DNA from 2 places in the Streptomyces sp. NPDC008150 genome. Region 2 is predicted to be linked to the other one. Evidence: predicted binding sites of a transcription regulator. Region 2 holds the regulator's gene; the other holds the start of a gene.

Region 1 (14,802 bases), on a different contig from region 2:
CGGAAAGGCAGTTGCCCGACGAGGCGACGAGGCGACGAGGTGACGAGGTGAGGGGGCCGGAGGCGCGGATGCGGTCCACTCGGGACCGCACCGCGTGCTTCCGCTCCCGGCGCCTCAGACCTTCGGCGCGCGCAGGGCCGCACCGATACGGGCCGCCGCCGTCGACAAGTGGCTCCGCGTGTCGCGCAGTTGCTCGGCGGTGACGCCGTGGTCCCGGGCGGCGTCGCGGATGTCGTCCCGGAACCGGTCCAGCAACCGGTCCAGGTCGCGCGACGGATCGCCGGTGGGAGCCTCGTGGGCCCACGTCGGCTCGTACTCCGCCGGGAAGTCCTCCGGCGTCTGGGAGTACTCCGGCTGCGGGCCCGGTGCCCCGGCTTCCGGCGGTCCGCCGGCGGGTGCCGATGCCGAGCCCTGGCGGCCGAAGCCCAGGTCCTTGCCGAACTCCTTGCCGAAGTCCTTCCCGAACTCGCCGAATTCCTTGGCCAGTTCGGTCAGGCCCTCGCGGACCCCGGTCGGCCAGTCGCCGCGCGCGAAGTGGTTCTGCACCTGGTCCTGGACCCGGTGAGCTATGCGCTGGATCTCCTCCTGCGCCTGCGCGCGCGCCCGTTCCTGGGCGTCACGTGCCTGGCGGCGCGCCCGCACCGCCTCCTCGCGGGCCCGCCGGCTCTCGTCCTTCGCGCGCCGGGCCTGCTCCTTCCACTCCTGCTTCGCCTTGCGCATCTCCTCCTTGGCGACGCGCCACGACTCCTTCTCGGCGGAGTCGCCGTGCTCCTCGGTCGGGCCGCCCTCCGGGGCGCCGAAGCCACCGCCCGCACGGGAGCCGCGGCGGGCCTCGGACGCGGCCGCCCGGACCTCGCGGCGCAGGTCGCCCGCGGCCCCGCGGACGTCCGCCTGGATCTCCGCGGCGAGTTCCGCGACCGACTCGCGGATCTCCAGTTCCAGATCGGCGAGTTCACCGCTGCGGTCGGCCAGTTCGGCGCGGCCCGCGTCCGTGATGGAGTAGACCTTGCGGCCGCCCTCGGTGGTGTGCCGGACCAGGCCCTCGGTCTCCAACTTGGCCAGCCTCGGGTACACGGTGCCGGCCGACGGCGCGTAGAGCCCCTGGAAGCGCTCCTCCAGCAGCCGGATGACCTCGTAGCCGTGGCGGGGAGCCTCGTCCAGCAGCTTCAGCAGGTAGAGACGCAGGCGTCCGTGGGCGAAGACGGGAGACATGTCAGAGCACCTTCTTGTCGGTCGTGCCGTCGGCCGGAGGGTCGCTCGGGGCGTCACCGGGGCCGGAAGCGGAATTGTCCCCCGAAACGTCCTCCGCCTCGTCCTGCGGTTCGGCCTCCGGACGCACGGCCTCGGACCACGCGTCCTTCGACGGGGGCTCCGGAGCCGGTGCCGGTGCCGGAGCCGGGACCGGGGCAGGCGGGAGGGCGGGCTCGGCCGCCGGGACCGCCGGCTCGTGCGGGCCCTCGGTGTCGTCCTTCGCCGGGCGGCGCAGCAGGGCGATCGAACCGGAGACGGTCGTCGCGCGTACCTTCCCGGCGCCCTTGCCGAGGCGGCCGGTGATCTTGTGGGCGCCCCACTGGCCGTTCACCCGCAGGTCGTTGAAGTCGTTGGCGATGGTGCCGCTCGCCGTGTTCGCCTCGATGTCGGTGTCCACGGGCTGCGGCAGGCGGATGGCGATCTCGCCGGAGACGCTGACGAGGCCGACGTCCGTGGGCCCCTCCGGGTCGAGGTCGACGATCATCGAGCCGCTGACCGAGTCGGCGCGCACCGAGGAACCGGAGCCGTCGACCACGGTGAGGTCGCCGGAGACCGAGTGGAACTTGAGGTCCCCTGCGAGCGACTGCGCCTCCAGGTTGCCGGAGACCGTCTGCGTGCGGACGGGACCGGACAGGCCGACGAGGGTGGTGTCGCCGGACATGCCCCTGACCTCGGTGGGGCCGTCGATCCCGGAGACGAACGCCTCGGCGCCGATCACGCCCACCTGGACGCGGGTGCCGGCGGGGACGGCCAGCGAGACCACGGCACTGCGCTGACGGCCCTTGCGGTCGAGCCACTTGAGGAAGCCGCGCCAGGAGTCCATGTCCTCGTACCCCACAGTGAGGGTGCCGCCCTCCAGACCGACCTGTAGCGGGGGGCCCTCGATCGAGGTGACTTCCAGGCGGGCGGAACTCTCGTCGGTGCCCACCACGTTGACGGTTCCGTCGACGATGCGGACCTGAAGCGTGTCGACGGGCTCTTCGAAACTGAGTTTCCGGGGTTCCCCGACGGACCACTCGGACATGGCACAGACCTCCTGGGCTGACCGGACCGCAGGGGACCGGATGCGATGCGAAGACGAGTGTGGGTGTGGGCGCGGCACGGCCTCGACGCCGGGCGTCGCGCCATATCGCGTCTCACGAGAAACACGATATATCGCGCACACGGAAAGTCAAGACACCCATTTCGGCGACTCGGCGACCGTTGACTCGGCGGCCTCGAACGGCCGGTCCGGGCGGATTGTCCTAGCGTGTGACCATGTCGACGGAAGAGTCCCGGACCGGTGGTGGCGGCGGAGGCGGCGGCGCCGACGGCCGCACCGGCGCCCTGCTGCTGTGCCGGGCGGAGCAGGGCACCGTCGCCCCCGCGGCCCGGCTGCTGCGGTCCCGCATGGTTCTCGCCGGGGCGGGGGACGGCTGGAGCGTGCTCGTCCCCGAGGGGCGGCCCTGGTCGCGGGACGGTGAACCCGTCGAACGCGTCCTCGTCGGCTGGGCCTCGGCTCTCGGCGTGGGAGCCCCCTGGCCGGTGCTGGCCCTGTGGTGGGACGCGGACCGGGCGGGCTGCGCGCTCGCGTCGGGGTTCCGCCGGCCCGTCGGGTACGTGTGGCTCGCCGACGGCACGCCGGCCGGCGAGGAGGACGCCATGGAGGCGTTCGCGGCGCGGCTCGGGCTGGACCCCGTCCTCGACATGCAGTCCCTGGACCGGCTCACCCGGCGCGATCCGGCGGCCGACGCGCGCGCCCGCCTCCTCGGCGTGCTCGCGGTGCTCACGCGCGCGGGCGCGGACGTGCCGCCGGGCCTCGCTCCCGGTACGGGTGCGCGCGTCCTGTGCGACACCGCCCTCGCCCTGCCGGGTGCCGAGCGGATCGAGTGGCCCGGCTGGCGCGAGGCGGTGCGGCCGCCCGCGTCGGCGGACAGCAGCAGGCTGGGGCCGTGGATGCCGTGGGCGGGAGGTCCGCGCGCGCGGACGCTCGCCCTCGCCCAGGTCGCGGCGGGCGTCCCGCTCGCGGGCTGGGGGATGCGGCGGCGCGGCGGCGGCTGGGCCGCGGCCGGCGCGCTGCTGGTGGCGCACGGCGCGCTGGGCCTCGCGTACGACTACGCGCGCACGCGCACCTGACGCGTGCAGCGCGCCGCGCCGAGTGCACCGGTGCCGAGTGCGCCGGTGCCGAGTGCTACTCGTCGTCCTCGTCGTCCAGCCGGGCCAGCCAGGTCGCCAGCCGCTCCACCGGGACCTCGAAGTCCGGGTTCAGGTCGACGAACGTCCGCAGCTGCTCGGCGAGCCACTCGAAGGTGACCTCCTGCTCGCCCCGGCGCTTCTCCAGCTCCTCGATGCCGCGGTCGGTGAAGTACATGGGTGGCGCTCCGTTGGTTCGATGGGGACTGTGGCCCGGACAGGGACGGGAAAAAGCATAGGCGGGAAGGCCGAGGGGCCCGGTCCCGGGAAGCCGCAGCTCCCGGGACCGGGCCCCTCGCACAGCACCCGGCGGACCGGGCACCCGGGCACTTACGCCTCGAACACCTCGCGCACGAGCTGCTCCTGCTCCGCCTGGTGCCGCTTCGCGGAACCGACGGCCGGGGAGGAGCTGTGCGGACGCGAGATGCGACGCAGGCGCTCGCCGTGCGGCACGTCCGCGCCGACCGCGAGGTCGAGGTGGTCGATCAGGTTCAGCGCGATGAACGGCCACGCGCCCTGGTTCGCCGGCTCCTCCTGCGCCCACAGGTACTTCTCGGCGTTCGGGTACTTGGCGATCTCCGCCTGGAGCTCGGCACCCGGCAGCGGGTACAGGCGCTCGACGCGGATGATCGCGGTGTCGCCGGTGCCGCGCTTCTTCTGCTCGGCCTCCAGGTCGTAGTACAGCTTGCCGGAGCAGAACACGACCTTGCGGACCGCGCTCGCCTCGACCGAGTCGTCGCCGATGACCGGGCGGAAGCCGCCCGACGTGAACTCCTCCGTCTTCGACGCGGCGGCCTTGAGGCGCAGCATCGACTTCGGGGTGAAGACCACCAGCGGCTTGTGGTGCGGGTTGTGCACCTGCCACCGCAGGAGGTGGAAGTAGTTCGACGGCAGGGTCGGCATCGCGACCGTCATGTTGTTCTGCGCGCACAGCGTGAGGAAGCGCTCGATGCGGGCCGAGGAGTGGTCCGGCCCCTGTCCCTCGTAGCCGTGCGGCAGCAGCAGCGTGACGCCGGAGGTCTGGCCCCACTTCTGCTCGGCGGCCGAGATGTACTCGTCGATCACGGACTGGGCGCCGTTGGCGAAGTCGCCGAACTGGGCCTCCCACATGACCAGCGACTCGGGCCGGGCCAGCGAGTAGCCGTACTCGAAGCCCATGACCGCGTACTCGGAGAGCAGCGAGTCGTAGACGTTGTAGCGGGCCTGGTCCTCGGACAGGTACAGCAGCGGCGTGAAGTCCTCGCCGGTGGCCCGGTCGATCAGCACCGCGTGGCGCTGGCCGAACGTGCCGCGGCGCGAGTCCTGGCCGGACAGCCGCACCGGGGTGCCCTCCAGCAGGAGCGAGCCGATGGCGAGGGTCTCGCCCATGCCCCAGTCGATCGTGCCGTCCTCGACCATGGCCGCGCGGCGCTGGAGCTGCGGCAGCAGACGCGGGTGCACGGTGACCCGGTCGGGGATGTTGACCTGGGACTCGGCGATGCGCTTGACGACCTCGGCGGAGACCGACGTGTCGACCGCGACCGGGAACTCGGGCCGCGAGTCGGGCGACTGCGGGGCGGAGGGCTGCGCCGTGGCCTCGCGGACCTCGGTGAAGACCTTCTCCAGCTGGCCCTGGTAGTCCTGGAGGGCCTGCTCGGCCTCTTCCAGCGTGATGTCGCCGCGACCGATGAGGGACTCGGTGTAGAGCTTGCGCACCGAGCGCTTCTTGTCGATCAGGTCGTACATCAGCGGCTGCGTGAACGCCGGGTTGTCCGACTCGTTGTGACCGCGGCGGCGGTAGCAGATGAGGTCGATGACGACGTCCTTGTTGAACGCCTGGCGGAACTCGAAGGCCAGCCGGGCGACGCGGACGACGGCCTCGGGGTCGTCACCGTTCACGTGGAAGATCGGCGCCTCGATCATGCGGGCCACGTCGGTGGCGTACATGGAGGAGCGCGACGACTCCGGGGCGGCGGTGAAGCCGACCTGGTTGTTGATGACGACGTGCACGGTGCCGCCGGTGCGGTAGCCGCGCAGCTGCGACATGTTCAGGGTCTCGGCCACCACGCCCTGGCCCGCGAAGGCCGCGTCGCCGTGGATCGCGACCGGCAGGACCGTGAAGTCCGTGCCGCCCTTGTTGATGATGTCCTGGCGGGCGCGGACGATGCCCTCGATGATCGGGTCGACCGTCTCCAGGTGGGACGGGTTCGCCGCGAGGGTGACCTTGATCTGCTCGCCGTCCAGGCCGGTGAACGTGCCGGTGGCGCCCAGGTGGTACTTCACGTCGCCGGAGCCGTGCATCGACTTCGGGTCGAGGTTGCCCTCGAACTCGCGGAAGATCTGCGCGTACGACTTGCCGCAGATGTTGGCGAGGACGTTCAGCCGGCCGCGGTGGGCCATGCCGATGACGACCTCGTCGAGCCGGGACTCGGCGGCCGAGTCGAGGACCGCGTCGAGCAGCGGGATGACGGACTCGCCGCCCTCCAGGGAGAACCGCTTCTGGCCGACGTACTTGGTCTGAAGGAAGGTCTCGAAGGCCTCCGCCGCGTTCAGGCGGCGCAGGATGCGCAGCTGCTCCTCGCGCTCCGGCTTGGAGTGCGCGCGCTCGACCCGCTCCTGGATCCACTTGCGCTGCTTGGGGTCCTGGATGTGCATGTACTCGATGCCGGTGGTGCGGCAGTACGAGTCGCGCAGCACGCCGAGGATGTCGCGCAGCTTCATCATCGTCTTGTTGGCGAAGCCGCCGACGGCGAACTCGCGCTCCAGGTCCCACAGGGTGAGGCCGTGCTCGATGATGTCGAGGTCGGGGTGCTTGCGCTGGCGGTACTCCAGCGGGTCGGTGTCGGCCATGACGTGGCCGCGGACCCGGTAGGAGTGGATCAGCTCGAAGACGCGCGCGGCCTTGGTGACGTCGTCGTCGTGCGAGGCGTCGATGTCCTTGAGCCAGCGGACCGGCTCGTAGGGGATGCGCAGCGCCTCGAAGATCTCGTCGTAGAAGCCGTTCTCGCCGAGCAGCAGGTTCGCGACGATGCGCAGGAACTCGCCGGAGGCGGCGCCCTGGATGACGCGGTGGTCGTAGGTCGACGTGAGCGTCATGACCTTCGAGATGCCCAGCTTGTTCAGGGTGTCCTGCGAGGTGCCCTGGAACTCGGCGGGGTAGTCCATCGAGCCGACGCCCATGATGACCGACTGGCCGGGCATCAGGCGCGGCACGGAGTGCACGGTGCCGAGGCCGCCCGGGTTGGTCAGGGAGACCGTGACGCCGGAGAAGTCGTCCATCGTCAGCTTGCCGTCGCGGGCGCGGCGGACGATGTCCTCGTAGGCCTGCCAGAACTCGAAGAAGTTCAGCGTCTCGGCCTTCTTGATGCCGGCCACCACGAGCTGGCGGTCGCCGTTCGGCTTCACCAGGTCGATGGCCAGGCCGAAGGTGACGTGCTCCGGCTTGACCAGGGTGGGCTTGCCGTCCTTCTCGGCGAAGTGCCAGTTCATGGACGGCATGGCCTTGATGGCCTGCACCATCGCGTACCCGATGAGGTGCGTGAAGGAGATCTTCCCGCCGCGGGCGCGCTTGAGGTGGTTGTTGATGACGATGCGGTTGTCGAACAGCAGCTTCACCGGGACCGCGCGGACCGAAGTGGCCGTCGGCACCTCCAGCGAGGCGTTCATGTTCTTCGCCACGGCGGCGGCGGGACCGCGCAGGGTCACGAAGTCCGGGCCCGCGGGCGCCTCGGCGGCGGGCGCGGCCTTCGGCTGCGCGGGCTGCGCCGCCTGGGCGGCCGGCTTCGCGGCCGGAGCGGCGGCGGGCCGGGCGGGCGCCGGGGCGGGAGCGGCCTTGGCGGCCGGCTGCGCCGGGGCGGCGGCCTGCTGCGGAGCCGCGGGCGCCTGGGCGGGCGTCTGGGCCGGCGCCGCCTGGGCGGGCGCGGCCGCCTGGCCGGCCGCTGCGGCGGTGGCCGCGGTCCCCGCCGCAGCCGGCGCGGCGGCGGCCGCTCCCGGCTTGTAGTCGGCGAAGAAGTCCCACCAGGCGCGGTCTACCGAATTCGGGTCCTGGAGGTACTGCTGATAGATCTCGTCGACGAGCCACTCGTTCGCACCGAACGCGGCAGCGGGATTCTTCTTCCCGGCTTGGTCGTCGGTCGAGATGCTCGAGTTACTGGGGGACTGTGGCGACACGGCGGTAACCGCCCTCTTCCGCTTCTCACAAGGTGATGGACAGCGGGAATAAAGGCTACGCCTCCCGGACCGCGATGGTCAGGTCGGGCAGGTGCAACGTCGCCTAAGTCACATCGCGAAGAGCGTTTCGGGGCTGGAATTGGCGGGAAACAAGCGTGGTTCGACTGCGGAACGGGGGCCGCGCGGACGATCTCCCCACCACCTCTGCGGCGGGCCGCGGCACGCACTGTCGTCCCAGCACAGACAGGGTGCGGGGGACGTTCCGGTCACACGTGTCCGCCCAGGGGGACAACTGTGGATCTTGGCGTTCCGCTCCGCACTTTACGTCAACTTGAGGCGCGCGAGGCCCCCGGGAGAGTGACGATAATCCTGCATCCTCGGTCCGATTCGGCCACACCGATCCGGCCGCCGTGCAGATCCACCGCCCACCGGGCGATCGCGAGCCCGAGGCCCGTGCCGCCGTCACTGCCGGGGCCGTGCGGGGCGGCCACGCTGCCGCGGTTGAAGCGGTCGAAGACGCGCCGCCACTCGGAGCGCGGGATGCCCGGCCCCTCGTCGAGGATCTCCAGTTCCAGCGACTCCGGCTGCGGGCCGCCGCGCGCCTTCACGGTGACCCGGCCGTGCGGGGGGCTGTGCTTGACCGCGTTGTCGATGAGGTTGGCGACGACCTGGTGGATGCGCTCCGGGTCCGCGTGCGCGGTCAGCTCCGGCGGCGTCACGTCGAGGTGCAGATGGACGTCGGTGCGGGTGTGGCTGCCGGAGCCGGAGGCGATGCCGGCGCGGGCCGAGGCGACCATGTTGGCCTCCTTCAGCACGCCCGACAGGTACGGCCACACCTCGAAGCGGCGCATCCGCAGCGGGACGACGCCGTTGTCGAGGCGGGACAGGTCCAGCAGCGTCTCGACGAGGCGGCCGAGCCGCTCCGTCTGCTTCAGGGCCGTCCGCATGGTCTCCGGGTCGGCGGCGGAGACACCGTCGACCACGTTCTCCAGCACCGCGCGCAGCCCGGCGATGGGGGTGCGCAGCTCGTGGGAGACGTTCGCGACGAGCTCCTTGCGCTGGCGGTCCTGCGCCTCCAGGTCGTCCGCCATGCGGTTGATGGTCTGCGCCAGGTCGCCCAGCTCGTCCCACCGGTTCTCGCGCACCCGCCGGGTGTAGTCGCCGTGCGAGATCGAGCGGGCCACCGTGTTCATCTCGTCCAGCGGCGCGGTCAGCGAGTGCGCCACGAACTGGGTGATCAGCAGCGTGGCGATCATGGAGAAGACCGTGATGAAGCGCAGCTCCGTCTCGGTGCGCACCGCGATCATCAGCAGACCGGTGGTGATGAGCACCGAGATGACGACCAGCGCCTGGAGCTTGGTCTTGATCGAGAACGGGCGAACGCCACCCCAGGGTCTGCCCGGGTTCCTCCGTGCGGCCGGCCCGTCGCTCATGGGGTCGGCGTTTCCAGGGCGTAACCCACACCGTGCACGGTGCGGATGCGTTCCGCGCCGATCTTCCGGCGCAGCGCCTTGATGTGGCTGTCGACGGTCCGGGTGCCGGAGGCGTCCGCCCAGTCCCACACCTCCGCGAGCAGCTGCTCGCGGGAGAGGACCGCGCGGGGCGTGTTCGCCAGGCACACCAGGAGGTCGAACTCCGTGGGCGTCAGGTGCACGTCCTCGCTGCGCACCCGGACGCGGCGCTGCGCGTGGTCGATCTCCAGCTCGCCGAGGCGCAGGATGCCGGAGCGCGGCGTCGTGGCGGCCAGTGCGGCCCGCTCGACGCGGCGCAGCAACACGTGCACGCGGGCGGCCAGTTCGCGCATCGAGAACGGCTTCGTCATGTAGTCGTCGGCACCGACGCCGAGGCCCACCAGCATGTCCGTCTCGTCGTCCCGCGCGGTGAGCATCATCACCGGCACCGGGCGCTGGGCCTGCACGCGGCGGCAGACCTCCAGCCCGTCGAAGCCGGGCAGCATGATGTCGAGGATGAGCAGGTCGGGCTGCCAGGCCTCCGCTGTGTCGACCGCCGCCGGACCGTCGCCCGCCGTTTGCACGAGGAATCCCTCGGCGCGCAGGCGGGTCGCGATGGCGTCCACGATCGTCGGGTCGTCCTCGACCACCAGGACGCGGCGTTGTGCGCCGGTGGTGGCCGTCGTGCCGTTGTGGGAGGTCTGTGTCTGCTCCATCGCCCGCCCCTGCTGTGTGCTTTCCGGAACCCGTGGGGTGATCCCTTTGACTGCAATTGACGCTTGAATGATCGGCGCCAGGTGAGCAGCGTACGGGGAGTAACACCCTCACGGCTATCCAGGTCGTACGCCGAGATGCACGACGTCCGGTACGCCCCGGGCAACACGGATCTCTTCGGTACGCACGTGTTGGAACCCGGCATTCCGCAAGGTTCCTTCAAATTCCGGCGAGGGTTGCGCGGACCACACCGCGAGGACCCCTCCGGGCGTCAACGCCCCGGCGCAGAGGGTCAGTCCGGCGGGGGAGTAGAGGCCCTCGTTGTCCTCGGTCACGGTCCAGCCGGGGCCGTTGTCGATGTCCAGGCACAGCGCGTCGTACGTGGTGGATCTCTCACCCAGATGTGCGAGGAGGTCCGCCTCGGCGATCTCGGTGCGGGGATCGGCGAGCGCGCCCGCGGAGAGTTCGCGCAGCGGGCCGTCCCGGTGCCAGTCCACGACCGCGTGTTCGCGCTCGACCACCGTGATCCGGCCCCAGCGCGGGTCCGCCGCGGCGTGGGCGAGCGAGAACCCGACGCCGAGGCCGCCGATCAGCAGGTGCGGCGCGGGACGCGCGTCGAGGGCGTCGCGGGCGGCGTCCACCAGGAGGCGTTCCGAGCGGCCGTCCGAAGTGTCCATCAGGAAGCACCCGTTGGCGATGATCTGCAACAGCGCGCCGTGGCGCCGCAGCACGACCTCGCCGTACGGACCCTGCCGACGGTCCAGCACAACCGGGGTGTCGTACGAGGCGGTCATCCGTCCATCCTGCCAAAGGGGGCCGCGGGCCGGGTGGTTGTTTTCCCGCCGCGGGCTTCTGCCGCGCCGGTACGGCGGGGCGTGCGCGGCGCCCCGGTGGTCCAGGAGGGTGCCGGGTGCGGCGGTGCGGTGGCCGCCAGGTGCAACTCCCGTTGCGCGATGCCGTGTTGATCCGGCCACCGGCCCGAATGGCGGGTGGCGGGACGCCGTGACCGCGGGGCGCCCGCCCGAAGGGGGCGCCGCCGCGCGCCCTGCGGGGCCCGGCCGCCGCCTCCCCGGGATGACTTCGGCGCCCGGCGTGGTTGTCGTCCCAGGCAGGGCGCCGGCAGCGCGGCACCGTCCCGGACGGCACCGCGCGACGGCGCTCGTACCGTCGCCGACCTGCCCTTTCCGGGTGGCCTCACGGTGATCGCTCACAGCGAACGCCCGGTGGGGAACATTCGGCCCTCCCCGAGCATTGAGTCGGCATAGCTCAACTTGACTGCCAAAGGGGAGATCATGGCATCGACGTCCACACCGCTCACCCTGCCCGTGCTGCCGCTCGACGACGAGGTCGTGCTGCCCGGAATGGTGGTCCCGCTGGACCTGAGTGATTCCGAGGTACGGGCCGCGGTGGAGGCCGCACAGGCCGCCGCCCGTTCCGAGCCCGGCAAGCCACGCGTCCTGCTGGTGCCACGCATCGACGGGAGCCACGCGGGCACCGGCGTGCTCGGCACCGTCGAGCAGGTCGGCCGCCTCGCCGACGGCGACCCCGGCGCGCTGATCCGCGCGCGCGGCCGCGTCCGCGTCGGCGCCGGTACGAGCGGGCCGGGTGCCGCGCTGTGGGTGGAGGGCACCCTCGTGGAGGAGACCCTGCCCGACCCGCTGCCCGGCTCGGTGACCGAACTGGTGAAGGAGTACAAGGCCCTCGCCACCGCCTGGCTGCGCAAGCGCGGCGCCTGGCAGGTGGTCGACCGTGTGCAGGCCATCGACGACGTCTCCACGCTCGCCGACAACTCGGGCTACTCGCCCTTCCTCACCACCGAACAGAAGATCGAGCTGCTGGAGACCACCGACCCGGTGGCCCGGCTGAAGCTCGCCACCCAGCAGCTGCGCGACCACCTCGCCGAGCAGGACGTGGCCGAGACGATCGCCAAGGACGTCCAGGAGGGCGTCGACAAGCAGCAGCGCGAGTTCCTGCTGCGCCGCCAGCTCGAAGCCGTCCGCAAGGAGCTGCGCGACCTCAACGGCGAGCAGGAGGGCGACGAGTCCGACGACTACCGCGCCCGCGTGGAGTCCGCCGACCTGCCCGAGAAGGTCCGCGAGGCGGCCCTCAAGGAGGTCGAGAAGCTGGAGCGGTCCAGCGACCAGTCCCCCGAGGGCTCCTGGATCCGCACCTGGCTCGACACCGTGCTCGAACTCCCGTGGAACGAGCGCACCGAGGACGCGTACGACATCCAGGGCGCCAAGCAGGTCCTGGACGCCGAGCACGCCGGACTCCAGGACGTGAAGGAGCGGATCACCGAGTACCTGGCGGTGCGCAAGCGCCGCAGCGACCGCGGTCTCGGCGTCGTCGGCGGACGCCGCGGCGGCGCGGTGCTGGCCCTCGTCGGACCTCCCGGCGTCGGCAAGACCTCGCTCGGCGAGTCCGTCGCCCACGCCATGGGCCGCAAGTTCGTCCGTGTCGCCCTCGGCGGCGTGCGCGACGAGGCGGAGATCCGCGGGCACCGGCGCACCTACGTCGGCGCGCTGCCCGGCCGCATCGTCCGCGCGATCAAGGAGGCCGGTTCGATGAACCCGGTCGTCCTGCTCGACGAGATCGACAAGGTCGGCTCCGACTACCGCGGCGACCCGGCCGCGGCCCTGCTCGAAGTCCTCGACCCGGCGCAGAACCACACCTTCCGCGACCACTACCTGGAGGTCGAACTCGACCTGTCCGACGTCGTGTTCCTCGCGACGGCGAACGTCCTGGAGGCCATCCCGGAGGCGCTGCTCGACCGTATGGAGCTGGTCCGTCTGGACGGCTACACCGAGGACGAGAAGGTCGTCATCGCCCGCGACCACCTGCTTCCGCGCCAGCTGGAGCGGGCGGGTCTGAAGGCGGACGAGGTCACCATCGACGACGGGGCGCTGCGCAAGCTGGCCGGCGAGTACACGCGCGAGGCCGGCGTGCGCACCCTGGAGCGGTCGGTCGCCCGGCTGCTGCGCAAGATCGCGGCGCAGCACGAACTGGGCGAGCGGGAACTGCCGTTCACCGTCACCGACGGCGACCTGCGGGACCTGATCGGCCGGCCGCACCACGTGCCCGAGTCCGCGCAGGACCCCTCCGAGCGCCGCACGTCGGTGCCCGGCGTGGCCACCGGTCTCGCGGTCACGGGCGCCGGCGGCGACGTCCTCTACGTCGAGGCGTCGCTGGCCGACCCGGAGACGGGTGCGGCGGGTCTGACCCTCACCGGCCAGCTCGGCGACGTGATGAAGGAGTCGGCGCAGATCGCGCTGAGCTTCCTGCGCTCGCACGGCGCCGAACTGGAGCTCCCGGTGGGCGACCTGAAGGACCGGGGCGTGCACATCCACTTCCCGGCGGGCGCGGTCCCCAAGGACGGCCCGAGCGCCGGCGTCACCATGACGACCGCGCTGGCGTCGCTGCTCTCCGGCCGGCTCGTCCGCACGGACGTGGCCATGACCGGCGAGGTGTCGCTGACCGGCCGGGTGCTGCCGATCGGCGGGGTGAAGCAGAAGCTGCTCGCCGCGCACCAGGCGGGCATCACCACGGTGATCGTCCCCAAGCGCAACGAGCCCGACCTGGACGACGTCCCCGCGGAGGTGCTGGACAAGCTCGACGTCCACGCCGTGACGGACGTCCGGCAGGTGCTGGAACTGGCGCTCGCGCCCGCCACGAACGGCGCGAGCACCGAGGTGCCGGTGGCCGCGTGACGCGGCCGCCCGTGGGACGCCGGTGGCGGCGTGACGGACGCGACCGGTGAGAAGGCGGCCCCCGCCGCGGAGTTGAAGGCTCCGCGGCGGGGGCCGCGCCGTGTCCGGGATGGGTGTCAGCCGTTGGCGAGCGCGACGACGCGGTCCAGCGCGCCGTTGAACTTGTCGTGGTCGCCGACCGTGGCGCCCGTCGAGGTGTACTGCCACATCGTCTGGACGGACCAGCCGGCCGGCAGGGTGCCCGGGGCGGAGGCGTACCGGGCGATCCACAGCGGGTTGGTGCCGGCGAAACCGGCGTAGTTCCCGGTGCACTGCGTCCACCAGCTGGTGGCGGTGTAGATCACCGCGTCCCGGCCGGTGAGCGCCTTGTACTGGTTCAGGAAGGAGCTGATCCAGCTGACCATCCCGCTCGCGGACAGGCCGTAGCAGGACGCGCCGTACGGGTTCCACTCGATGTCGAGCACCCCGGGCAGCGTCCGGCCGTCCTTGGACCAGCCGCCGCCGTGCGCGACGAAATAACTGGCCTGCGTTGCGCCGGTCGAGGTGTCCGGGGTGGCGAAGTGGTAGGCGCCGCGGATCATCCCGGTGTTGTAGGCGCCGCTGTACTGCGAGGAGAAGTAGGGGTTCGTGTAGGTCGTGCCCTCGGTGGCCTTGGTGTAGGCCCACTTGGTGCCGGCGCTCCAGAGGGTGGGCCAGGCGACGGAGCTCTGGTAGCTCGCGACGTCCACCCCCTCCGTCTGGGTGGCGTCCTGGCCGACGGGCGCGCCGCTGCGGCCGTCGTGCGCCGAGACGCCGATGCCCATGTAGGCGGAGCCCCGGGCCGGTACGTCGGCCGTGCCGCGCGCCGGGCCGTCGGCGCCCGTGGGGGTGAGGGCGGCGGAGGGGAGGACGGTGAGTAGGGAGAAGGCGGTGAGCAGGATTCCCGCGACGGTGAGGCGTCGGATTCGGGCCGGTCCGGATCTGTGCACGGGCATATCGTGCCTCCGAAGACTCGGTGGTGCTCGGTGGAGATCGGTGGGGGGACGTGCCCGGCGGGCCGGCCGCGGAGCCGCGCGACGGGCGCGGCGATCCCCGGCCCCGCCCTTGGCGTCGTTGTCATGGGCACGGCATTTCGGTCGAGCGGCGTCGACGCTACGCACGTAGACCCCGGGTCGGAAGGGGGTCCGGGGTCTGCCGTTGGTCTACTCCTGCGAAATACTGACCGAGCTGCGTCTATCGAGGTGCGTGGCGGAAACTTTCAGCACAGCGAAACCGAGGCAGGGGCCGACGTGCACGAAGACGCAGACGGCGCGGAGCGGGACGGTGCGGCGCGGGGCGGGCCGGATCAGGAGTTCCTCTCGCTGGAACGCGAACTGACG
Region 2 (14,802 bases):
GAAGAGCTGGCCGAAGGCGGTGACCAGGGTCAGGACGAGGGAGAAGAAGCCCACCGCCACGAACCAGTGCGCGACACCGACGACGCCCCAGCGGTTCATCCGGGTGTGGCCGAGGAACTCCTTGGCCACGGTGACGGTGCGTTGCACCGGTTCGTCCGTACGGGTGCCGGCGGGCACGTTCTGTCCGAGCCGCACGTAGCGGTAGATCTGACCGATGGCTCGGGCGAACAGCGCGACGCCGACCACGGCCAGGACCAGCGACACGATGATCGCGGCGAGTTGCATGGGGGCTCCTCGGGCCTGCGAGGTGGTGCTCAACAGTTGCTTCGACAGTGATTACTAAGCGGTAACTTATGCGGTCCGTCTGAGACTACCCGTATCCCCTGTCGCACTGTAGCCAGGCGTGCGGTGATCTGTGTCGCTGAGGCTCGCCTGACCGGGCCGCGCCCGCCCGGCCGGGTCGGCGGCCCCTGCGCCACCCGGGGCCCGGAGCGGTGGCGCCACGCCGGTACGATCTCTGCTTTCGTCGCATATCGTGACATTCGGCTTAGCTTGGGGCGGTGATCTACGGGATCGTCGCCGCCACCACCGCCCTTCTCCTCGCCGCCGTCCTCGCCGCGCTGTTCCGCCGCCCCGCCCTGCGCCTGGGCCTCGTCGAACGCGGGCGCGGCGACCGGGGGCGCGGCCGTCCGGTGCCCCTGCTCGGGGGTGCCGCCGTGGTGCTCGCCACGGGCGCGGTCGCCGCGGCCGGCGAGTGGACGGGCCTCGCCCCGCTCGGCGGGGACACCGGACGGCTGCTGGTCGCGGCGGGCGGGGTCGCGCTGCTCGGCCTGGTGGCCGACGTGCGGCGCGTCAAGACCCGGTTCGTCCTCGCCGGCACGGCGGTCGCCGCCTTCTGCGCGGTGCCCTACGGGGAGACCGGCATCGGGCCGGGGCTGCTCGCGGCGGTGTGGACGGCGCTCGTCACCGTGGCGTTCCGCGGCCTCGACCACGCGGACGGGCTGGCCGGCACGGTCGGCGTGGTCACCGCGTTCGGGGTGGCCGCGTGCGCGGCGGCCGGGGCGATGGACGCGCCGGCGGTGCTGCTGAGCGTGCTCGCGGCGGCCCTGGCCGGCTTCCTCATGCACAACTGGCATCCCGCGCGCAGCGCGCTGGGGTCGTGCGGCTCCCTGTTCACCGGGTTCGTGCTCGCGGGCGCGGCCGTCGGGGTGCGGGGCGGGCACGGGGTCCTGTCCAGTGCCGGGGTGCTGTTCGCGCTCACCGCGGTCGCCTCGGCCGACGCCGCGCTCGTGCTGCTGTCGCGGCGGCTCGCGGGGCGGCCCGTCGCGCGGCGTTCCGCGGACCATCTCGCCCACCGGCTGCGGAAGTTGGGGCTCACCGCGCACGGCTCGGTCGTCGTCGTGGGGACGGGGGCGTTCTGCGGGGTACTCGTCGGTGTGCTCGTGCACGTCGGCTCGGCCGGCGCCACCGCCGCGGCCGGGGTGGCGGCCGTGGTGCCGGCCGGGGTGCTCGGGCTGCTGCGGGTTCCGGTGTACGGACCGCGCAGGGCGCCCGGCGGCGGAGTGGCCGCGGGTGCCGTCCCGGCGGCCGGGCGCGCCCCTCGCGCCCACCCCGCGGAGGGTGTCCGGGCCCCCTCCGGGCGACGGAATTCTGCGGTCCGCCCGCCCCGTGGTCCGGTGTCGTCGCAGGTCAGGGCTTCCTTGCGTGTAAGGAACGGATAAGACTTGAGTCTCCTTGACTCAGCTCTGTTGACGGCATCGCAGACGTGATGCACACTTGAGCCTGTTCCACTCAAGTCAGCTGGAGGAATTGACATGGCACGTGCGGTCGGCATCGACCTGGGCACGACGAACTCGGTCGTCAGCGTTCTGGAGGGCGGCGAGCCCACCGTCATCACCAACGCCGAGGGCGCCAGGACCACGCCGTCCGTCGTCGCCTTCGCCAAGAACGGTGAGGTGCTCGTCGGCGAGGTCGCCAAGCGCCAGGCGGTCACGAACGTGGACCGGACGATTCGTTCGGTGAAGCGTCACATGGGCACGGACTGGAAGATCGAGCTCGACGGCAAGAGCTTCAACCCGCAGCAGATGAGCGCCTTCATCCTGCAGAAGCTGAAGCGCGACGCCGAGGCGTACCTGGGCGAGAAGGTGGCCGACGCGGTCATCACCGTCCCGGCGTACTTCAACGACTCGGAGCGCCAGGCCACCAAGGAGGCCGGTGAGATCGCGGGCCTCAACGTCCTGCGCATCGTCAACGAGCCGACGGCCGCCGCCCTGGCGTACGGCCTCGACAAGGACGACCAGACGATCCTCGTCTTCGACCTCGGCGGCGGCACCTTCGACGTGTCGCTCCTGGAGATCGGTGACGGCGTCGTCGAGGTGAAGGCCACCAACGGCGACAACCACCTCGGTGGTGACGACTGGGACCAGCGTGTCGTCGACTACCTGGTGAAGCAGTTCCAGTCGGATCACGGCGTGGACCTGTCCAAGGACAAGATGGCCCTCCAGCGCCTCCGCGAGGCCGCCGAGAAGGCCAAGATCGAGCTGTCCTCGTCCACCGAGACCTCGATCAACCTGCCCTACATCACGGCGTCCGCCGAGGGCCCGCTGCACCTGGACGAGAAGCTCACGCGCGCCCAGTTCCAGCAGCTGACGGCCGACCTGCTGGAGCGCTGCAAGACGCCGTTCCACAACGTCATCAAGGACGCCGGCATCAACCTCTCCGAGATCGACCACGTCGTTCTCGTGGGCGGCTCGACCCGTATGCCCGCCGTCGCCGAGCTGGTCAAGGAACTGACCGGCGGCAACGAGGCCAACAAGGGCGTGAACCCGGACGAGGTCGTCGCCATCGGCGCGGCCCTCCAGGCCGGTGTGCTCAAGGGCGAGGTCAAGGACGTCCTGCTCCTCGACGTGACCCCGCTGTCCCTCGGCATCGAGACCAAGGGAGGGATCATGACCAAGCTCATCGAGCGCAACACCACGATCCCGACCAAGCGGTCCGAGATCTTCACGACGGCCGAGGACAACCAGCCGTCCGTCCAGATCCAGGTCTACCAGGGCGAGCGCGAGATCGCGGCGTACAACAAGAAGCTCGGGATGTTCGAGCTGACCGGTCTGCCGCCGGCCCCCCGCGGTGTCCCGCAGATCGAGGTCGCCTTCGACATCGACGCCAACGGCATCATGCACGTGACCGCGAAGGACCTGGGCACGGGCAAGGAGCAGAAGATGACCGTCACCGGCGGCTCCTCGCTGCCGAAGGACGAGGTCGACCGGATGCGCCAGGAGGCCGAGCAGTACGCGGACGAGGACCACCGTCGCCGCGAGGCCGCCGAGACCCGCAACCAGGGCGAGCAGCTCGTCTACCAGACGGAGAAGTTCCTCAAGGACAACGAGGACAAGGTCCCCGGCGAGATCAAGACCGAGGTGGAGGAGTCGCTCACCGAGCTGAAGGAGAAGCTCAAGGGCGAGGACACCGCCGAGATCCGCACCGCGACCGAGAAGGTCGCCGCCGTCTCGCAGAAGCTCGGCCAGGCCATGTACGCCGACGCCCAGGCCGCGCAGGCCGCGGGCGGCGAGGCCCCGGGCGCCGGTGCCCCCGGTGCCGGCCAGGCCGACGACGACGTCGTGGACGCCGAGATCGTCGACGACGAGCGCAAGGACGGTGCCGCGTGACGGAGGAGACCCCGGGCTTCGAGGAGAAGCCCGACGTCCCCTCCGGCGCCACCGCTGACGACGCCGAGCCGCAGGCCGCCCCCACTCCCGCAGCGGAGGAGGGGGCGGCCCCGGCCGGGGACGCGAGCCAGATCACGGCCCTGACGGCCCAGCTGGACCAGGTACGCACCGCGCTCGGTGAGCGCACCGCGGACCTCCAGCGGCTCCAGGCCGAGTACCAGAACTACCGCCGCCGCGTGGAGCGGGACCGGATCACGGTCAAGGAGATCGCCATCGCGAACCTCCTGACCGAACTCCTGCCCGTCCTCGACGACATCGGCCGCGCACGGGAGCACGACGAGCTGGTCGGCGGGTTCAAGTCCGTCGCGGAGTCGCTGGAGACGGTGGCCGCGAAGATGGGCCTCCAGCAGTTCGGCAAGGAGGGCGAGCCCTTCGACCCGACCGTGCACGAGGCGCTGATGCACAGCTACGCGCCCGACGTCACGGAGACGACGTGCGTGGCGATTCTGCAGCCGGGGTACCGGTTCGGCGAACGCACCATCCGCCCCGCGCGGGTGGCCGTCGCGGAGCCGCAGCCCGGGGCGGGCGCCAAGTCGGGCGACGAGGCGAACGGTTCGTCCGCCGAGGCGGACGGCGACAAGGAGAACGGTGGCCCGGACGAGGGCTGACGTCGGCCCCCGCGAGGGAGCCGGCACGTACGCAGGAGAGGAGGGACGTCGCGGATGAGTACCAAGGACTTCATCGAGAAGGACTTCTACAAGGTCCTCGGCGTCCCCAAGGACGCCACCGAGGCCGAGATCAAGAAGGCGTACCGGAAGCTCGCGCGCGAGTTCCACCCGGACGCCAACAAGGGCAACGCCAAGGCGGAGGAACGCTTCAAGGAGATCTCCGAGGCGAACGACGTCCTCGGTGACCCCAAGCGGCGCAAGGAGTACGACGAGGCGCGCGCCCTGTTCGGCAACGGCGGTTTCCGCCCGGGGCCGGGCGGCGCGGGCGGCGGCAACTTCAACTTCGACCTGGGCGACCTCTTCGGCGGCGCCCCGGGCGGCCAGGGCGCCGGCGGGTTCGGCGGCGGCGGTGGCATAGGGGACGTGTTCGGCGGTCTGTTCAACCGCGGCGGCGCGGGCGGTCCGCGCACCCAGCCGCGGCGCGGACAGGACATCGAGTCCGAGGTCACGCTCAGCTTCACCGAGGCGATCGAGGGCGCGACGGTGCCGCTGCGGATGTCCTCGCAGCAGCCCTGCAAGGCCTGTTCGGGCACCGGCGACAAGAGCGGCACCCCGCGTGTGTGCCCGACCTGCGTCGGCACCGGGCAGGTGGCGCGCGGTTCGGGCGGCGGCTTCTCGCTCACCGACCCGTGCCCCGACTGCAAGGGCCGCGGCCTGATCGCGGAGCACCCCTGCGAGGTCTGCCACGGCAGCGGCCGGGCCAAGTCCTCGCGCACGATGCAGGTGCGCATCCCGGCGGGCGTCTCCGACGGGCAGCGCATCCGGCTGCGCGGCAAGGGCGCCCCCGGCGAACGGGGCGGCCCGAACGGTGACCTGTACGTCGTCGTGCACGTGGACGACCACCCGGTCTTCGGCCGCAAGGACGACAACCTCACGGTGACCGTCCCGGTGACGTTCACCGAGGCCGCGCTCGGCGGCGACGTGCGGGTGCCGACGCTGGGCGGTCCGCCCGTCACGCTGAAGCTCCCGCCGGGCACGCCCAACGGGCGCACCATGCGGGCCCGCGGCAAGGGCGCGTTCCGCAAGGACGGGACCAGGGGCGACCTGTTGGTCACCGTCGAGGTGAGTGTTCCCAAGGACCTGTCGGGGAAGGCTCGTGACGCGCTCACGGCGTATCGCGAGGCGACCGCGGAGGAGGATCCGCGGGCGGAGTTGTTCCAGGCGGCGAAGGGAGCTTGAGATGGACGGCCGTCGGCGTAACCCGTACGAACTGACCGAGGAGTCCCCGGTCTACGTCATCTCGGTGGCGGCCCAGCTCTCCGGCCTGCACCCGCAGACCCTGCGCCAGTACGACCGTCTGGGACTCGTCTCCCCCGACCGCACCGCCGGGCGGGGCCGGCGCTACTCGGCCCGCGACATCGAACTCCTGCGCCAGGTGCAGCAGTTGTCGCAGGACGAGGGCATCAACCTCGCCGGCATCAAGCGGATCATCGAGCTGGAGAACCAGGTCGCCGCGCTCCAGGCCCGCGCCGCGGAGCTGGAGTCGGCGCTGGACGGCGCCGCGGCCGCGATGCGCCAGCGCGAGGCCGCCGTGCACGCCTCCTACCGACGGGACCTCGTCCCGTACCAGGAGGTCCAGCAGACCAGCGCGCTGGTGGTGTGGCGGCCCAAGCGGCCGCAGGACTGACCCCGTTGTGAGGGGCCCGGAGGTTCGTGACGAACCTTTGGGCCCCTTTCGGGTGTGACGGCACCGCCCGGCGCGCTCCGGGCCCCGGAACGGGCCCTCAACCATTCCCCCCGGCGGGCGGAACCGAACGTGATGTTGTCATCTCGTTAAGTGGTTCCGCTTGACTCCGGGGACCGTTGCCAAGTTGGCTTTTGAGACATCTGGGCCGCAATGCTGCGCCCGCGTCGAAAGGCACAGAAGTGAGCACCCGCATGCGTCGTACCGCCATATCCATGGCAGCGTCCACCATGGTCCTCTCGCTCGCCGGATGCGGCGCCCTGGGTGTGGGCGGGGGCGGCAGCGACGCGAGTTCGTCCAAGGGCAACGACATCGCCGTGGGCCTGCTGCTGCCCGAGAAGGCCAACTCGCGCTACGACAAGTTCGACTACCCCATCATCAAGAAGCAGGTCGCCTCCCTCACCAAGAACCAGGGACGCGTGGCCTACGCCAACGCCGACCAGGACGCGGACAAGCAGGCCGACCAGATGCAGCAGATGATCGACACGAAGGTCGACGTCATCCTGCTCGACGCGGTCGACTCCCACGCCATCGCCGGCGAGGTCAAGAAGGCCAAGGCCGCCGGTATCCCGGTCATCGCCTACGACCGCCTCGCCGAGGGTCCCATCGACGCGTACATCTCCTTCGACAACGACCTCGTGGGCGAGGTGCAGGGCCGCTCGCTGCTGGAGGCGCTGGGCGCCGGCAGCGAGAACGACAAGATCGTGATGATGAACGGGTCGCCCACCGACCCCAACGCCAAGCAGTTCAAGGAGGGCGCGACCTCCGAGCTGAGCGGCAAGGTGAAGGTCGCCGCGTCGTACGACACCAAGGACTGGGACCCCAAGAACGCCGAGGCCAACATGGCCGCGGCGATCCGCGAGGTCGGTGCGTCCAACATCGCGGGCGTGTACTCCGCCAACGACGGCATGGCCGGCGGCATCATCAAGGCGCTGAAGGCCGCGGGCGTGACCGACATGCCGCCCATCACCGGCCAGGACGCCGAACTCGACGCGGTGCAGCGCATCGTCACCGGCGAGCAGTACATGAGCGTGTACAAGTCCTACCCGCAGGAGGCCGAGAACGCCGCCGAGATGGCGGTCTCCCGGGTCCAGGGCAAGGACATCCAGTTCGACTCCCTGACCCGTGACACGGTCGACAGCCCGACCCAGAAGAAGATTCCCGCCCAGCTGGTCTCCGTGGTCGAGCTCACCAAGGACAACATCAAGGACACCGTCGTCGCCGACGGCATCTACAAGGTGTCCGACATCTGCACGGCGGCGTACAAGTCGGCGTGCGCCGAGGACGGCCTGAAGTAGCGCCTCCGGGCCACCGGCCGAGGCGCACGGGCCGCGCGTCCGCATCCGCGCGGGGCGTGCGCGGGAGCGTGTGAACGCCCTTTCCTGCGACGTGTATGCGTCGAATATCAACCCGGGCCCGGCCGCCGCCTGCCGGGCCCGCGGGCATCCGATTCCCGTGCGCCGGGGCCGGGTTCGGGACCCGGCACGCGTGTACGCGCTGCCCGAACGGGCAGCCTGGCCCGTACGGCGCCCGGTTCGCCGGGCGCCCGCGGCGGCCCGGCACGGCCATTCCCGCCGGGCCCGAACCCTCCCAACACGCCTGCTGCGCAAGGGAAATGGGGTGCCCGACGGGTGGTTTCCGGCTACCGGCCGAGGGGGAGCCGTGTTGCGGAGCCCGTTCGGTCCGCGCATAGTGGCGCTGCGGATGAGGCGGGAACCGGGGGTGGAATGGGCCATGGCCGGGCACGGGACGGACGAGCATCCACACGGTGCTGACCGGCTCTGCGAGGCCGGGGATCGTGTGTATTCCCGAGCCGTGCGGCGGGGCCGAGTGCTGCGCGGGGACGCCGAGCCGGTGCCCTGCCTGGTGGAACTCGCGCTGCTGCACCCCGACCCCGACGACATGGGCTGGCTGGTGCCGACCTCCCCGCAGGAGGTCATGACCCGGCTGCTGCGCGAGGTCCACGCCGAGGTCAGCGAGAGCCGTCAGCGGCTGGGTTCCGCGGTCAGTGCCTTCGAGTGGTACGCCGGGCTCGGCCGTCCCGAGGCCGCCGTGAGTGCCGAGGGTTCCGCGATCCGCGTCCTGGACGGGCTCGCCCGCATCCAGGCCGCCATGGACGCCGCGACGCAGGCCTGCACCACCGAGGTGCTGACCGTGCAGCCCGGCGGCATCCGGCGCGAGGACGAGCTGTCCGAGGGGCTGCACCGGGCGCTCGCCCTGCGGGGGCGGGGCGTGCGGATGCGGGACCTGTACACGCACGTCGCCCGGCACGGCCAGGGGCTGCTCAACTACCTGGAGCTGATGGGCGACACGGTCGAGGCCCGCACCCTCGACGAGGTCATCGACCGGCTGATCCTGTTCGACCGCACGGTGGCCTTCATCCCCGCGAACGCCGACCGCACCATGGCCCTCGAACTGCGCCACCCCGGCCTCGTGGAGTACCTCTGCACGGTCTTCGACCGGCTGTGGCGCCTCGCGATCCCACTGACCGCGCCGCTGCCCGACACCGGCATCGAGGGCATCTCGCACCGCGAGCAGTCCATCGCCGCGCTGCTCGCCGAGGGCCACCAGGACGCCGTGATCGCCGAACGCCTCGGCATCAGCGTGCGCACCTGCCGCGCCCACATCGCCCGCCTCTCGGAGACGCTGGGCGCCGCCAGCCGTACCCAACTCGGCGTGCGCATCGCCCAGGTGGGCCTCGACGGCCGCCGCGGCACCGCGGGGACGGAGCCGGAGACCCCGGTGCGGGTCCCGGACCGGGAGTCCCCGACGGCCCGGTGAGCCGGCCGGGCCGGCCGGTCCGGGAGGCTACAGGTCGTTGCCCAGGATGCCCGACTGCGCGATCAGGAAGCCGAGTTGGGCCCTGCTGCCGCTGCCCAGGGCCGTCGCGAGCTTGGCGATGTGGGCGCGGCACGTGCGCACGTTCATGCCCAGGCGGCGCGCTATCGCCTCGTCGACGTGGCCCTCCACGAGGAGCTTGGCGATCGAGTGCTGGATGTTGGTGATGCCGTCGGGCGCGGTCTCGTAGGGGGCGCCGGCGGTGAGCGGGACCGCGCGGTTCCACATGAACTCGAAGACCTTGATCAGATAGCGGATCAGGCCGGGCTGCCGCAGCTCCAGGGCCACCTGCTGGTCGTCGCGGGTGGGGATGAAGGCCACCGTCTCGTCGCAGATGATGAGCCGTTCGACGAGTTCGTCGATGGTGCGGTACTCGACCTTGCCGTTGGCGAGCTGGCCCACGTAGGCCAGCTTCTCCTGGTTGTAGCGGGCGGTGTGCTGGTACAGGGTGCGGATGCGCACGCCGCGTTCGGTCAGCGGGCGGTCGCGCTCCAGGCCGCGCAGCAGGCTGCGTTCCGAGTACCGGTCGCTGGGCTGCACGGTGAGCACCTCGGTGCGGCACTGGGTGGTGGCCAGGTTGAGGGCGGCGTTGATGCGTTCGCCGCCCTCCAGCACGGTGATCGAGTCGGTGGAGGACGCCGGCTGGGTGCTGAGCGCCATGAACGGCTCCAGCGCCTGGGCCAGTTCGACGGACAGCCGCCTGCGTTCGGTGATCTCCCGCTCTATGGGGTTGAGTTGGCGGGCCAGCGCGACCGGCGCCGGCACCGGCCGCAGCAGTTCCGGATCGTCGGGGTCCGGCTGGAGCAGGGCGAATTCCATGAGGCAGGGGGCGGGTTCGGCCGCCGAGCGGGGCACCCCTCCGGCCCGCAGCGCGAGCGCGTAGAGGCGGCTCCCGTCGCCGCACATCTCGGTCATCGCATGGGGATGTACGTCTTTAGCCCGATTCGTTGTCAAATCTCCACCCCCCAGGACCCTGAACGTGCAGGAACATGATGCATCGATTATGTGGTCACGGCGTGTCCGAATAAGCCATCGTCTTAGTCGACGGGGGAGAGGGGACCTTCAAGTGAGGACGAAGCCGACTATGGGTAAGAGATTGCTCCGCTCGGTGCTGGTAGCCGCTTTCTCCGCCGCGCTGGCGTTGGGGGCGATCAGCGGGATCTCCGGTGAGAAGACCGGAGTTCGAGCTGATACCAGTTGGCCGGGGATCGTCAAGAGTGTGAAGACGGCGAGTGACACGAGCTGGCCCGTGGCGCCTACGGACGCCGTCTCGGGGAGCTGACGTGGCCACCCCCCCGGACGACCGGTCCTTCCGCCGTGAGATGGCGACGGCCTACCGGTCCGGCTGGCACTTCATCGACCTGGTCACCGCTCTCCCCCACAACGGTGACTCCCTGATGGTGACCGTGTTCGGCGAACCGGTCGTCGTCACCAGGGACGAGGACGAGGACGTCCGGGCGTACCGGTGTCTGCGACGGCCCAGGGGCGCCCCACAGCCCGTCCGGTGCGCCGTCCGGTACGGAATGATCTTTGTGAACCTCGACCAGCGGGACCACCGCCTGGCCGACCCGGGGCCCACGGCCGCGGACGTACGAACCATCACAGCCACCCCCCGCAGCGCCTGACGCGATTCCCCCGAAGTAACAAGATCGCCCAGGCGCTCCCCCAACAGCGGCGTCACCGTGACCTGAACACGGTGACGCCGCTGTGTTGTCCGCCGCCGGCGCCGGACGTGCGCCCCGGGGGCCGCGTGTCCGCCCAGCGCGGCGGGCCACCGCGCGGGTGTCCGGAATCCGGTGAGCGGCCCGTTCCGGAGACGGCTGAAAATCGACGGGCACTCCACCCCCGCTCGTCCCTGTCCGCCCCACGCGGCGCGCTTCGCCCCGTACGGGCGGGTTCTCAGCCGTGTCCGAGCCGCCGGGTCACCTCGATCTCGATCACCACGCGGTCCGGGTTCGGGGACGGGACGCGCGTGTACCGCTCGGTGTAGCGCCGCTCCGCCTCCGCGACGCGCTCCGCGTCGGTGCGCACCCGGGCGCGCCCCTCCAGGGTCGCCCAGCGCCGGCCGTCCACCTGGCACACCGCCACCCGGGCGCCCGCCTCGCCCGCGGCCAGGACGTGCCGTGCCTTCGCGCTCGCCCCGTTGGTGATCACCCGGGCGAGCCCCGCCGCCGCGTCGTACGTGACCCCGACCGGCACGACGTGCGGGCTGCCGTCCGCGCGGTGCGTGGTCAGCGTGCACAGGTGGCGCTCCCGCCAGAAGGCCAGGTAGAGGGCGTCGGGGGCGTTCTCGGCGCCGGTGGCGGTGTCCGGGTCCGGGAGACTCGCCGCATTCGCGGTACTCGGGGTGTCCGCGGTGTTCGTGCGGTGCGCGGTGTTCATGTCCGGAATCTAGCGCTTCGGGCCGGAGCGGTACCGGGTGCTCGCTGTCGGCGAACGCGTGCGGGAACAGGCTCCCGGCACGACGTTGAGTGGAATAGACTCAACTTTGTGCACGTTGACCGAGTCAGCTGCGGGTGACGCGGCGGACAGGGCACGAGAGCCGATCGACGCAAGGAGGAGTACGCGAAAGTGGATGCCGAGCTGACCAACAGGAGCCGGGACGCGCTGAGCGCGGCCACCAACCGGGCCGTGACCGGGGGCCACCCGGACCTGACCCCCGCCCACCTGCTCCTCGCGCTGCTTGAGGGCCAGGACAACGAGAACATCACCGACCTGCTGGCCGCCGTCGAGGCCGACGCCCCGGCCGTGCGCACCGGCGCCGAGCGGGTGCTCGCCTCCCTGCCCAGCGTCACCGGCTCCACCGTCGCGCCGCCCCAGCCCAACCGCGATCTCCTCGCGGTCATCGCCGACGCGGCGGACCGTGCCCGGGACCTCGGCGACGAGTACCTGTCCACCGAGCACCTGCTGATCGGCATCGCCGCCAAGGGCGGTCCGGCCGGCGACGTACTCTCCCGGCAGGGGGCCGGTGCGAAGCGGTTGCAGGAGGCCTTCACCGAGGCAAGGGGAGGACGACGGGTGACCACACCCGACCCGGAGGGTCAGTACAAGGCGCTGGAGAAGTTCGGCACCGACTTCACCGAGGCGGCGCGCGAGGGCAAGCTCGACCCCGTCATCGGCCGCGACCACGAGATCCGGCGCGTCGTGCAGGTGCTCTCCCGGCGCACCAAGAACAACCCCGTCCTCATCGGCGAGCCCGGCGTCGGCAAGACCGCCGTCGTGGAGGGCCTGGCCCAGCGCATCGTCAAGGGCGACGTCCCGGAGTCGCTGAAGAACAAGCGGCTCGTCTCGCTCGACCTCGGCGCGATGGTCGCGGGCGCCAAGTACCGCGGCGAGTTCGAGGAGCGGCTGAAGACCGTCCTCGCCGAGATCAAGGAGTCCGACGGGCAGGTCATCACGTTCATCGACGAGCTGCACACCGTTGTGGGCGCGGGCGCCGGCGGCGACTCCTCGATGGACGCGGGCAACATGCTCAAGCCCATGCTGGCCCGCGGCGAGCTGCGGATGGTGGGCGCCACCACCCTCGACGAGTACCGCGAGCGCATCGAGAAGGACCCGGCGCTGGAGCGGCGCTTCCAGCAGGTGCTGGTCGCCGAGCCGACCGTCGAGGACACCGTCGCGATCCTGCGCGGCCTCAAGGGGCGCTACGAGGCGCACCACAAGGTGCAGATCGCGGACAGCGCGCTGGTCGCCGCCGCGACCCTGTCCGACCGCTACATCACCTCCCGCTTCCTGCCCGACAAGGCCATCGACCTCGTCGACGAGGCGGCCTCCCGGCTGCGCATGGAGATCGACTCCTCGCCCGTCGAGATCGACGAACTCCAGCGCGGCGTCGACCGGTTGCGCATGGAGGAGCTGGCGCTGAGCAAGGAGACCGACGCGGCCTCCCGCGAGCGCCTGGAGAAGCTGCGCCGCGACCTCGCCGACCGCGAGGAGGAGCTGCGCGGCCTCAACGCCCGCTGGGAGAAGGAGAAGCAGTCCCTGAACCGGGTCGGCGAGCTGAAGGAGAAGCTCGACGAACTGCGCGGCCAGGCCGAACGGGCCCAGCGCGACGGGGACTTCGACACCGCGTCCAAGCTGCTGTACGGCGAGATCCCGGACCTGGAGCGCGACCTGGAGGCCGCCTCGCAGGACGAGATGGCCGCCGCGAGCGACACGATGGTCAAGGAGGAGGTCGGACCCGACGACATCGCGGACGTGGTGGGCGCCTGGACCGGCATCCCGGCCGGTCGCCTGCTGGAGGGCGAGACCCAGAAACTCCTGCGCATGGAGGAGGAGTTGGGCCGCCGCCTGATCGGCCAGCAGGAAGCCGTGCGCGCGGTGTCCGACGCGGTGCGCCGCACCCGGGCCGGCATCGCCGACCCGGACCGGCCCACCGGTTCGTTCCTCTTCCTCGGTCCGACCGGTGTCGGCAAGACCGAACTGGCCAAGGCACTGGCCGACTTCCTCTTCGACGACGAGCGGGCGATGATCCGCATCGACATGTCGGAGTACGGCGAGAAGCACAGCGTCGCCCGGCTGGTCGGCGCCCCGCCCGGGTACGTCGGCTACGAGGAGGGCGGCCAGCTCACCGAGGCGGTCCGCCGCCGGCCGTACAGCGTCGTGCTGCTCGACGAGGTGGAGAAGGCGCACCCGGAGGTCTTCGACGTCCTGCTCCAGGTGCTGGACGACGGCCGTCTCACCGACGGCCAGGGCCGCACGGTCGACTTCCGCAACACCATCCTGGTCCTCACCTCCAACCTGGGCAGCCAGTTCCTCACGGACCCGCTGACCGGCCCGGACGAGAAGAAGGCGCAGGTGCTCGACGTCGTACGGGCGTCCTTCAAGCCGGAGTTCCTCAACCGGCTGGACGACCTGGTGGTCTTCTCGGCGCTCGACGAGGGCGAGCTGAGCCGTATCGCCCGGCTCCAGACCGACCGTCTGGCCAAGCGGCTCGCCGAGCGCAGGCTCACCCTGGAGATCAGCGACGAGGCGCTGGCGTGGCTGGCCCGCGAGGGCAACGACCCGGCCTACGGCGCCCGTCCGCTGCGCCGCCTGGTGCAGACGGCGATCGGGGACCGGCTCGCCCGGGAGATCCTGTCCGGCGAGGTCAAGGACGGCGACACGGTGCGGGTGGACGTCTTCGGCGACGACCTGATCGTGGGCGCGGCGGCGAAGGACGCGGCGGCCCCCGTGGAATCGCCCGCGGAGCCGGCGGCTCCCGCGGACACGGGCAAGACGCTCTGAGGCGGGGGCGGGGCCGCCCCGCCCGCTTCCGCGCCCCTCCCCGAGGGCCCGTCACCTGCGAGGTGACGGGCCCTCGGGCTGTCCGGGGCCCGCCGTCGGCCATCTCCAACAGGCAGGCCCCGCAAGGCTTTTGGGAAACCCACAACCCTCGGAGTCCTTGACACCGCAAATGGTCTAGTCCAAATATGGGTGCGTCCCACCGAGGTACCGATCACCGCTGTCCCGGGCGCGCCCCCATCGCCATCCCGGACGCGTTCACCTGCCGTTTTCCTCCGCCCGGGAGCACGCATGCGCCGATCGTCCAGCCCCTCCAGACGACTGCCCGCCCTTCTCACCAGCCTCGCCGCCACCGTCGCCGCCTCCGCGGGGCTGCTCGCGGGCGGCGCGGGAACGGCCGCGGCGGCCGAGCACGTCAACCCCGTGCCCGCCCACGTCTACTCCCCGTACTTCGAGGCGTACAACGGCGACGACCCGGCCGCGCTCGCCAAGGCGTCCGGCGTCCACTACGAGACGCTCGCCTTCCTCGGCACCGACGCGCCGGGATCGTGCACCGCCTACTGGAACAACGACACCACCACCCCGATCGGCTCGCCCGCCTACCGCAGGGCAGCCGCCACGATCCAGCGCGGCGGGGGCCAGGTCATCCCGTCCTTCGGGG

Evidence for each region. The regulator HspR, encoded in region 2, represses chaperone genes until heat shock. The targets are predictions, from matches to a motif close to TTGAGNNNNNNNNNCTCAA.
Region 1: a site for HspR is predicted at 10,989-11,007, ahead of lon (endopeptidase La). Genes of this name have one in related genera too.

Annotation. Positions count from the first base shown of each region.
Region 1 covers NZ_JBIBHJ010000014.1:138,165-152,966, reverse strand. The annotation lists gene ACFZA0_RS29530 (helix-turn-helix transcriptional regulator) at 115-1,212, opposite strand; gene ACFZA0_RS29525 (DUF4097 domain-containing protein) at 1,214-2,275, opposite strand; gene ACFZA0_RS29520 (hypothetical protein) at 2,509-3,366, shown strand; gene ACFZA0_RS29515 (DUF6104 family protein) at 3,422-3,601, opposite strand; gene ACFZA0_RS29510 (multifunctional oxoglutarate decarboxylase/oxoglutarate dehydrogenase thiamine pyrophosphate-binding subunit/dihydrolipoyllysine-residue succinyltransferase subunit) at 3,754-7,572, opposite strand; gene ACFZA0_RS29505 (ATP-binding protein) at 7,899-9,005, opposite strand; gene ACFZA0_RS29500 (response regulator) at 9,002-9,739, opposite strand; gene ACFZA0_RS29495 (spermidine synthase) at 9,854-10,531, opposite strand; gene lon (endopeptidase La) at 11,030-13,444, shown strand; gene ACFZA0_RS29485 (GH25 family lysozyme) at 13,561-14,418, opposite strand; gene ACFZA0_RS29480 (MarR family transcriptional regulator) at 14,713-14,802, shown strand, end outside.
Region 2 covers NZ_JBIBHJ010000003.1:87,746-102,547, reverse strand. The annotation lists gene ACFZA0_RS09760 (heterodisulfide reductase-related iron-sulfur binding cluster) at 1-285, opposite strand, end outside; gene ACFZA0_RS09755 (MraY family glycosyltransferase) at 561-1,721, shown strand; gene dnaK (molecular chaperone DnaK) at 1,815-3,668, shown strand; gene grpE (nucleotide exchange factor GrpE) at 3,665-4,336, shown strand; gene dnaJ (molecular chaperone DnaJ) at 4,391-5,575, shown strand; gene ACFZA0_RS09735 (heat shock protein transcriptional repressor HspR) at 5,577-6,023, shown strand; gene ACFZA0_RS09730 (substrate-binding domain-containing protein) at 6,296-7,378, shown strand; gene ACFZA0_RS09725 (LuxR C-terminal-related transcriptional regulator) at 7,815-8,861, shown strand; gene ACFZA0_RS09720 (helix-turn-helix transcriptional regulator) at 8,889-9,833, opposite strand; gene ACFZA0_RS09715 (hypothetical protein) at 10,202-10,543, shown strand; gene ACFZA0_RS09710 (TIGR03618 family F420-dependent PPOX class oxidoreductase) at 10,818-11,300, opposite strand; partial or broken gene clpB (ATP-dependent chaperone ClpB) at 11,490-14,069, shown strand; gene ACFZA0_RS09700 (chitinase) at 14,433-14,802, shown strand, end outside.